Streptacidiphilus rugosus AM-16: one gene and its partner. The protein of the gene in region 1 interacts with the protein of each later gene in a pairwise test. Links are inferred from orthologs where the notes say so. Each region holds a gene or a part of one and is shown in the gene's direction. Other genes may lie near its edges.

Region 1 (4,895 bases):
GATCGCTCCCGCAGGTCGTCACACCTGCCGAGAGGCGCCGGACCCCGTCGATGTGGGCCTCCGGCGCACGGGCTCGGCAAGCCACCGGCTTGCAGAGGGTCCGCGGCGCGCAGGGCCGGCCTCCCCCAGCCTTCGGCCGGGGGTACCCCCTTGGGTGGTTGCCCGCGCCCACGCGGCGGAGCCGCACGTCAACAGAGCCTCGCGCCCCTGAAGTGATAACGGCTCTGTGCACCGCTCGTCGCCCACTACCCTGGTGTGGTGAGCATTCGCCTGCACGACACCGCCTCCGGCCAGGTCCTCGACTTCGTCCCGAACACGCCGGGCCGCGTGTCGATCTACCTGTGCGGAGCGACCGTCCAGGCCGCGCCGCACATCGGTCACATCCGGTCCGGGCTGAACTTCGACATCATGCGCCGCTGGTTCGCCCACCGCGGCTACGACGTGACGTTCGTGCGCAACGTCACCGACATCGACGACAAGATCATCGCCAAGTCGCGTGAGTTCGGGCTGCCCTGGTGGGAGATCGCCTACGCCAACGAGCGCGCGTTCAACGACGGCTACGACGCCCTCGGCTGCCTGCCCGCCACCGGCGAGCCGCGGGCGACCGGCCACGTGCCCGAGATGATCGAGATGATGCAGGCGCTCATCGCCAAGGGCCACGCCTACGCGACGCCCGAGGGCAACGTCTACTTCTCCGTCACCTCCTACCCGGACTACCTCGCGCTCTCGCACCAGGAGCTGGACAACCTGCGTCAGCCCGAGAGCGAGGGCGAGACCGGCAAGCGCGACCCGCGCGACTTCGCCATGTGGAAGGCCGCCAAGCCCGGCGAGCCCAGCTGGCCCACCCCGTGGGGCGAGGGGCGTCCCGGCTGGCACCTGGAGTGCTCCGCGATGGTGCACAAGTACCTGGGCCGGTCCTTCGACATCCACGGCGGCGGCCGGGACCTGATCTTCCCGCACCACGAGAACGAGATCGCCCAGTCCAAGGCGTACGGCGACGACTTCGCCACCTACTGGCTGCACAACGCCTGGGTGACGCTCAGCGGCGAGAAGATGAGCAAGTCGCTCGGCAACTCGGTGCTGGTCTCCGAGATGGTGACGCAGTGGCGGCCGATCGTGCTGCGCTACTACCTCGGCACGCCGCACTACCGCTCCACCATCGAGTACAGCCCCGAGGCGCTGCGGGAGGCCGAGACCGGCTTCGCCAGGATCGAGGGCTTCGTCGACCGCGTCGTCGAGCTGCACGGGGTGGTCGAGCCCGCCGCCGACGTGCCGCCGGCCTTCGCCGAGGCGATGGACGAGGACTTCGGCGTGCCCGGCGCGATGGCGATCGTGCACACCGCCGTCCGGCAGGGCAACGCCGCGCTCGCCGCGGACGACAAGGAGAGCGCGGTCGCGCGTCTGTCCGAAGTCCGTGCGATGCTCGGAGTGCTGGGCATGGACCCGCTCGACCCGCAGTGGGCCGCCGCGGGAGCCGGGTCCGGCGACGCCCTCCACGGCGTGGTGGACTCGCTCGTCAAGCTGCTGCTGGAGCAGCGCCAGGCGGCGCGCGAGCGCAAGGACTGGGCCACCTCCGACGCCATCAGGGACCGGCTCGCCCAGGCCGGGCTCACCATCGAGGACCGCGCGGACGGATCGCGCTGGACTCTCAGCAAATGACCTCACGCAGTAACCCGCAGTAGCACACGAAGGAAGCAGGACAGCACCCATGGCCGGCAACAGCCAGCGCAGGAACCGTCGCAACCCCGGATCGAAGAAGGGCGCGTCGGTCGGCACGGGTGGCCACAGCCGTCGGGCGCTGGAGGGCAAGGGCCCGACGCCGCCTGCCGAGGCGCGCAAGGGTCACCCCAAGCAGCGTGCCGCGAACGCCGCCGCCAAGCGTGCCGCCGACGCGAAGGCGCGCGGCGGCATGAAGCGTGGCGGCGTCCAGGGCCGCACCGGCAAGTCCGGTGCGGAGCTGGTCTACGGCCGCAACTCGGTGCTGGAGGCGCTGCAGGGCGGCGTGCCCGCGTCCGCGCTCTACGTGCTGCAGTTCATCGACAACGACGACCGCGTGCGCGACGCCCTCGCGCTGGCCACCGAGCGGGGCATCCCGCTGCAGGAGGCGCCGCGCGCGCAGCTCGACAACCTGGCCGAGGGTCACAACCACCAGGGCCTGATCCTCCAGGTGCCGCCGTACGACTACGCGCACCCGGACGACCTGCTCGCCGCGGCTTCGGTCAACCGCGACAACGCGCTGATCGTCGCGCTGGACGGGATCACCGACTCGCGCAACCTCGGTGCGGTCGTCCGCTCCGTGGCCGCGTTCGACGGCCACGGCGTCGTGGTGCCCGAGCGCCGCTCGGCCGGCATGACCGCCGGCGCGTGGAAGACCTCCTCCGGCGCGGCCGCCCGCGTCCCGGTCGCCCGCGCCAGCAACCTGACCCGCTCGCTGGAGGCCTACCAGAAGGCCGGCTGCTTCGTGGTCGGCCTGGCGGCCGACGGTGAGCACGAGGTCGTCGACCTGGACGCGCTGACCGGCCCGGTCGTGGTCGTGATCGGCTCCGAGGGCAAGGGCCTGTCCCGACTCGTTGCCGAGACCTGCGATCTGACGGTCCGTATTCCGATGCCGGGTCAGGCCGAGTCGCTCAACGCCGGCGTGGCGGCGGGCATCGTGCTCTACGAGGCCGCCCGTCTGCGGGCGAATGCGGCGAAGGCCGAGAAGGCGGCCCGCAGCGCGAAGGCGTCCAAGGAGGCGAAGGCCGCCAAGGCGGCGAAGGCCACGGAGGCCGCCGAGGACGCCAAGGCCACTGAGGCCGACGAGAGCTGACGCGGCGTCTGCGGACCTCTCATCGGGCCGGCGGCGGGCGACGTCGAACGGCCGGTCGGGGCCCGCTTCCGCGGTTCGACGGACGGTGCGTCGAGGAGGACTGACGTCCTCGTCGGCCCCGTCCGTCGTCGTCTCCGCCGGAGGGCGGTCGTCAACTCTGTCAACCGGGAGTGTCCTTCCGGGCCTTCGGCCGGTTAGTGGAGTGTGGACACCAGAACACGTACCCGTCCCCGTCCCGAGGCGGCGAACGCCGGTGGGATAGACGGCGGCGAGCCTTTGCTCAACACGGTCAAGGTGCCGTCGGACCCGGCGCGGTTGAACACCACCACCGCGAGCTTCCGGGTCCGCTTCACCCCGCCCCCGGCCTCGTTGATCGACGCCGGCGCGATGCGCATCGGCGCCGCGTTCGGGCCGGGCGTGAACGCCGGCGCGGGCGCCGGCCTGCGCGAGCCGGTGCTGGTCGGCGCGATGGCCGGGGTCCTGCCCGCCGTCGCCCCCGCGGTCGGCACGATCGGCGCGACGCCGCGTCGGCGCGGACGCGTCACGCCGATCACCTGGACCGGCCAACTCGACCTCGCCGTCCCCCACGTGCCGCCGAGCGGGCCTGGCGTGCCGGGCGTCCCAGGCGTTCCCGCGCAGGGTCACGGGCCCGCCACGGAGGAGCTGGAGTCGACCCAGCCGATGTCACTGGCGGACTTCGAGGAGATGGACGCCTACGAGGACGCCGACGGCTACCCGGACTACGACGGCGTCCGCGTCTTCGAGCCGCCGGCCAGGCGGCCCCCGCTGCCGGACGTGGCGGACGGCGTCGCCGCCTCGCAGCACCACGCCTGGCATCCGGGTAAGCGCGTCGACCTCGGCCTGGTGCTGCTGCCGCTGCGCGTCTTCCTCGGCTGCTTCTCGCTCTACGCGGGCTTCAGCAAGCTGTGCGACCCGGTGTACTTCAACGGCGGCGCGCGTGGCTCGATGATGCACTGGCTGGAGGCGCTGCACCCGTGGAGCGTCGCCCAGCCGCTGCTGGCGCTGGCGATGGCCCACCCGGTGGGCGCGGGTCTGGCCGTCGCCTTCGTGCAGATCAACGTGGGCGTGCTGGCCATCCTCGGCCTGTGGCAGCGGCTGTGCGCGGCGGTGGCGATGCTGCTGGCCTTCGCCCTGCTGGTCACCGTCAGCTGGCGGACCGTGCCGGTCTACGACACACCGGAGATCATCTACCTGGCCGCCTGGAGCCCGCTGCTGCTGGCCGGCGCACCGCTCTTCTCCCTGGACGGCTGGCTCCGCCTGGAGGCCTGGCGCCGACTGGGCGAGCAGGCCCGGGTGACCCAGCTGCGGCGCCGCGTCGTGCGGCGCGGGGTGGTCGTGGCCACCGTGGTCATCGGCGGAACGCTGCTGGCCGGCTCGGTCCTCGGCGCGGCGGTGCGCGACTCCCACATCAGCGCGACGACCACCGTCCCGAGCGAGAGCGGAACGCCCACCGCGTCGCCCACCCAGCCGCTGCCGCTGGGCGCGTGGCCGACCGGCGTCGTCCCGGTCCCGCCGGTCAGGACGGCTCCGACGACCGCCCACCCGACGGCTCCTGCCGCGTCGAAGCCCGCCGCGTCCGCGTCCCCGTCGGGCACGCCACACCGCCACCACGGCTCCACCCACGGCACGGGCGGCGGCACCGGCGGCTCCGGCACCACGGCCCCGCCGAACCACTCCAACAACCCGGCCCCGGCGCCGACCCCCACGGGCGGCAAGGGCGTCATCGGCGGCCTCCTCGGCGGCTGACCGGCCCAACGGACCGACGACAGGGGACCCCGGCCCACGCGGCCGGGGTCCCCTGCGGCGTTCGCGCGGCGGTGCGGTCGTGGGGCCGTGGCGCGGACGTCCGGCGGCGGTGCGGCCGCTCGCGTGCGTCGGTCGTGTCGCGCTGCGTCAGTGCTCGGCCGCCGCGCGGGCCGCGGCGAGTTCCTTGGCGGCCTCGTTGAGGTCCTTGGCGGTGTCGATCGCGCGCCAGTAGACGCCCTGCGGCAGCTCGTAGCCGGAAAGGCGGCGCTCACGAGCCAGGCGCGGGAACGTCGAACGCTCGTGGTCGCCGAGGTCGGGC
Region 2 (5,177 bases), 3.7 Mb from region 1 along the record:
GGCGGGAGACCGTCGCCGCCGACATCGACATCTCCGTCAGCGGGCTCTGGGCGCTGCCGCACGTGCTCGACGCGGTGCGCGCGGTCGGACGCCCGGCCAGGGTGCAGCTCAAGGCCGACACCGGCCTGGGCCGCAACGGCGCGCAGCCCGCCGACTGGCCCGAGCTGGTCGCCGCCGCGCGGGCCGCCGAGGCCGAGGGCCTGATCAGCGTCACCGGCGTCTGGTCGCACTTCGCCTGCGCCGACGAGCCGGGGCATCCCTCGATCGCCGCGCAGCTCCGCGCGTACCAGGAGGTGCTGGCCGTCGCCGAGGCGGCCGGCCTGCGTCCGGAGGTGCGGCACATCGCCAACTCCCCGGCGACGCTGACGCTGCCCGAGTCCCACTTCGACCTGGTCAGGACGGGCCTCGCCCAGTACGGGCTGTCGCCGGTGCCCGAGCTCGGCAGCCCGGCCGACTTCGGCCTGCGCCCGGTGATGTCGCTGGTGGCCAGGGTCGCGCAGGTCAAGCGCGTCCCGAGCGGGCACGGCGTCAGCTACGGACATACCTACGTCACCCCCGGCGAGACCACGCTCGCCCTGGTGCCGCTCGGCTACGCGGACGGCATCCCGCGGCACGCGAGCGGAGCCGGCCCGGTCTGGCTGGCCGACAAGTGGCGCACCGTCGCCGGACGCGTGGCGATGGACCAGTTCGTCGTGGACCTCGGCGGCGACGCGGCCGAGGTCGGCGACGTGGCGGTGCTCTTCGGCAACGGCGAGCGCGGCGAGCCCACGGCGGAGGACTGGGCCCGCGCCGCGGGAACGATCTCGTACGAGATCGTCACCCGCATCGGCGCCCGGGTCCCGCGTCGCTATCTGGGCGGCGACGACTGATGGCCGGCGGCAGCGACGGCGGTGGCGGCGACGTCGTCCGCCAGGTGCGGGACGCGGCCGGGGCGGTCGTCGGCGACGTCGCCGCAGGCCGCTGGAGCCGTGCGGGCATCGTCGGCGTCTCCCTCGGCGTGGTGGCCGCCGGCGCCGTCGCCGGGGTCGCGCTGGAACGCCTGACCGTCGGCCGCGACATGCGCCGCCGCGCCGAGGCCGAGCTCGACGCCGCCGCCGCCTTCGGCTCGCTGCGCGGCACCCCGCTGCGCGTCCCGGCCGCGGACGGCACCGAGCTCTACGTCGAACTGGACGGCTCCGGCTGGGCGGGCACCGACCCCGTCGTCGCCCGTGAGGTCGCCCACGCCGCGCCGACCGCTGCGGGCGATCCGGCCGAGGCCGCCGATCCGGCAGGTCCGGCGGAGCAGGGCAGGACCACCGCCTCCCCAAGGAGCTTCCGGCGCAGCTGGCTCGGGCGCAGACGCGGCGCCTCCGCAGAGCCGGCCGCTCCCGGGCCGCTGGGCGGGGTGCTGTCCGGGGTGGGCAGCTGGCTCGGCCTGCCGCCGACGCCGCCGCTGACCGTCGTCTTCACGCACGGGTACTGCCTGAACCAGGACAGCTGGCACTTCCAGCGCGAGGCGTTCAGGGAGGGGCTCCGGCTGGTCTTCTGGGACCAACGCAGCCACGGCCGGTCCGAGCGCAGCCGCAGCTTCCTCGGCGGGGAGCCCGCCTCCATCGACCAGCTCGGCGGCGACCTCGGCGCGGTCATCGACGCCGTCGCCCCCACAGGTCCGCTCGTGCTGGTGGGTCACTCCATGGGCGGCATGACCATCATGGCCCTGGCCGCCCAGCGCCCCGAGCTCTTCGCCGAGCGGGTCGCCGGGGTCGCCTTCCTCGGCACCACCTCCGGCAGCTGGCGCGGCGTCACCCTCGGGCTGCCCGGCGTCGGCGCGAAGATGTTCCATCGGGTGGGGCCCGGCATCATCAAGGCGCTGGGCCGTCAGGCCGCCCTGGTCGAGCGCGGCCGACGCCTCAGCAGCGAGCTGACCGCCGCCGTCTACCACCGGTTCTCCTTCGGCTCCGACGACATCGACCCGGCGCTGGCGCGCTTCGCGCAGCAGCTGCTGGAGGCGACGCCCGTGGACGTCGTCGCCGAGTTCTTCCCGGTCTTCCCCGCCCACGAGAAGACGGCGGCGCTCGCCACGCTGAGCGAGATCCCGACCCTGGTGATGGCGGGCGAGCAGGACCTGCTCACGCCGCCCGCGCACAGCGCCGCGATCGCCGCGCAACTCCCCGACGCCGCGCTGGAGATCGTGCCCGAGACCGGTCACCTGCTGATGCTCGAACGCCCGGCGCTGGTGGACGCCCGCCTCGCCGACCTGCTGGAACGCGCGGCCGCGCACTGCGGCGCGCCGCTGCCCCCGCACGTCCACGATCTCGCCCGACGCGCCTGACCCCGCACCTCCCCGCCCCACCGCAGCACGGAAGGACACGCACCACCATGGGTAACGTCGCCACCCTCACCGTCCCCCACCCGGCCGCGATGCAGGAACTCGGCCGGACGCTCGCCACGGTGCTGCGCCCCGGGGACCTCGTCCTGCTCTCCGGCGAGCTCGGGGCGGGCAAGACGACGCTGGCCCGCGGCCTGGGCGAGGGCCTGGGCGTGCGCGGCGCGGTCACCTCCCCGACCTTCGTCATCGCCCGGGTGCACCCCTCCCTGGTCGGCGGCCCCGCACTGGTCCACGTGGACGCGTACCGGCTCGGCGGGGGGCTCGACCAGATGGAGGATCTCGACCTGGACGTCAGCCTCCCCGAGTCGGTCGTGGTGGTGGAGTGGGGCGAGGGCAAGGTCGAGGAGCTCTCCGAGTCCCGCCTGGAGGTCAGGATCGAGCGGGCGATGGGCGGCGACGCCCAGCTCTCGCTGGATCAGGACCTGGACCCCGACGTGCCCGACGAGCGGTCGGTCACCCTCACCGGCCTGGGCGCCCGCTGGGCCGAGGTCGGGCTCGCCGCGCTGGCCGTCGCCCGCGCGTAGGCCGTCCGGTCGGACGTTCCCGATCGACCGGCGACGGCCGCAGGACGCCCCGCTTCCGGGAACGCGGCTGCGCCTCCCCGCGCTTCCCTGTGCCTCCCTGCGCGTCGTCGTGCCACGGCGCTGCGGCGGCGCGGCGCGGGGCGGGTGCGCCTTCTGCTCCCAGCACGCATCGGGCCTGACCGGGGCGGACGAGGGCGTCATCAGGACGTTCCCGTGCCGGGCTGCGACTCCGGCCCGCCGACGGCCGGAGCGGTTGCTGTTGTTATTCCGACGCCGTGTCGGGAAGATGGGATCAGCCAGCGCCGACACCGCCCCGGCCTCCGGCCGGGGGTGCCCCCCGGGAGCCAGCATGCCCGGCACGACCCCGCCCGTCCGCAAGGAGCCGCGCCCCGCGACCGCCGCGCGCGACGCCGTCCTGCGGACCGCCGCCGTCCGCGCGCCCGAGGTGAGTGCGGCCCGCGTGCTCGCCTGCACCGCCTCCGTCGTGGCCGTCTGTCTGCCGCCGGACGACGGCAGCTCGTCCGCGGGCGAATAGCCCCAGCTCGTCGACGCTCCGTCAGGTCAGGCCTGACGGAGTGTCAGTGCTGCCCGGATGTTTCCGGTCGTTAAAAATCCCCGGTGTCACCACTCGGGTCGGTAACACGGGGGCTTCGCACTCTTGACCGACGGTTCATTCACCGGTTCTCTTACCCTTGCCCCCTCATCACAGGGGAAACGCTAGGCCCACAGTCAACGGCCCGGGGAGGGCGTTTGATGCACAGCAGGGGAACACATCGGCGTGTCGGCATCGCATTGGCAGCGACCCTGCCGATGCTGGCCGCCGCCGTCGCCGCGGGGTCTCCCGCGAGCGCGACATCCGTGCGGCACGACATCGCGGGCGGCAAGCCGGCGTGGACCGCGGCCGCCGCGGACAAGGGGCAGGCGGCGCTGAACGGCGGGGTCACCGCGCGCGTCTACCTCGCAGGGGACCAGGCCGGTCTCGACGCCTTCGTGCAGAAGGTGTCCGACCCCCAGAGCGCCCAGTACGGGCACTACCTGACGCCGCAGCAGTCCGACGCCAGGTTCGGCGCGACCGCCGACCAGATCAAGCGGGTCTCGGCCTGGCTGCGCTCGGCCGGTCTGAAGATCACCGGTGTCAACCAGCACTACATCTCGGTCAGCGGTGACGTCGCCGCCGCGCAGCGCGCCTTCGGCGCCCAGCTGCGCACCTACACGACCGGCGGCCACAGCTACCGCGCCCCGGCCGGTGCGCTCAGCGTCCCGGCGGACGTCGCGGACGCGATCCTGACGGTGGCCGGGCTCAACACCAAGCCCGCCGTCATGAAGCACGACGACACGCTGCCCCCTCCGGGAGCCGCGTTCGTCAACGCCGGTCCGTTCTCGTCGTACTACGGCTCGAACCTCGCCAAGACGCTGCCCAAGGCGTTCGGCAGGACTGTGTCGTACACCGTCAAGGGCTACAACGGCCACCAGCTGCGCGACGCCTACGGCGCGACCGCGACCGGCCTGACCGGCAAGGGCCAGACGGTCGCGATCGTCGACGCGTACGACTCGCCGACCATCGCGGCCGACGCCGCCACCTACGCCAAGCGCAACGGTGACGCGGCGTACAAGAAGGGCCAGTTCAAGCAGTACGACGCGGCGGCCTGGACCGACACGGCCGACCCGTCCGACGCCAACCCGAACGGCTGCGGCGCGTCCGGCTGGTACGGCGAGCAGTCGCTGGACGTCGAGGCGGTGCACGCGATCGCCCCGGCAGCCAACATCGCCTACGTCGGCGCCGGCTCCTGCAACGACCAGGACCTCCGCGACGCGCTCACCCGCATCGTGGACAACCACCTGGCCAGCATCGTCACCAACTCCTGGGGCTCCCCGGAGAACGGCAGCGACCCGGCCGAGGACGCGGTCTACAACCAGATCTTCGAGCGCGGCGCGGTCGAGGGCATCGGCTTCTACTTCTCCAGCGGTGACAACGGCGACGAGCTCGCCAACACCGGTACGAAGCAGAGCGACATGCCCGCCTCCCTGCCGTACGTGACGGCCGTCGGCGGCACCTCGCTGGCGATCGGCAAGCACGGCAACTACGAGTTCGAGACCGGCTGGGGCACCGGCAAGTCCTCGCTCTCGGCGGACGGCAAGAGCTGGGTCGGCTTCCCCGGCTCGTTCCACGGCGGCGGTGGCGGCGGTACCAGCGCGCGTGTTCCGCAGCCGTTCTACCAGAAGGGCTTCGTGCCCTCGGCCCTGGCCAACGCGAACGGCGGCGGCGCGAAGCGCGTCGTGCCTGA

The links.
Region 2: the proteins of rlmB (region 1) and tsaE interact in binary tests that used the Escherichia coli proteins (3 or more experiments, as listed by UniProt). The link is inferred for Streptacidiphilus rugosus AM-16 from one-to-one orthologs.

The regions. Positions count from the first base shown.
Region 1 is NZ_JQMJ01000004.1:7,017,720-7,022,614, reverse strand. The notes cover bases 960-3,758. They hold rlmB (23S rRNA (guanosine(2251)-2'-O)-methyltransferase RlmB), read left to right. Parts: upstream 960-1,708; coding sequence 1,709-2,809; downstream 2,810-3,758. Other genes in these bases: BS83_RS40615 (TQO small subunit DoxD), read left to right, coding at 3,125-3,758; cysS (cysteine--tRNA ligase), read left to right, coding at 960-1,659. Outside these bases: more of cysS, read left to right, coding at 259-959; more of BS83_RS40615, read left to right, coding at 3,759-4,576; BS83_RS40610 (nucleotidyltransferase family protein), read right to left, coding at 4,724-4,895. UniProt on the Escherichia coli protein: Specifically methylates the ribose of guanosine 2251 in 23S rRNA.
Region 2 is NZ_JQMJ01000004.1:3,350,794-3,355,970, reverse strand. What follows is about bases 1,252-4,125. They hold tsaE (tRNA (adenosine(37)-N6)-threonylcarbamoyltransferase complex ATPase subunit type 1 TsaE), read left to right. Parts: upstream 1,252-2,358; coding sequence 2,359-2,892; downstream 2,893-4,125. Other genes in these bases: BS83_RS24020 (S53 family peptidase), read left to right, coding at 3,646-4,125; BS83_RS24025 (hypothetical protein), read left to right, coding at 3,242-3,427; BS83_RS24035 (alpha/beta fold hydrolase), read left to right, coding at 1,252-2,311. Also shown: alr (alanine racemase), read left to right, coding at 1-869; more of BS83_RS24035, read left to right, coding at 869-1,251; more of BS83_RS24020, read left to right, coding at 4,126-5,177. UniProt on the Escherichia coli protein: Required for the formation of a threonylcarbamoyl group on adenosine at position 37 (t(6)A37) in tRNAs that read codons beginning with adenine.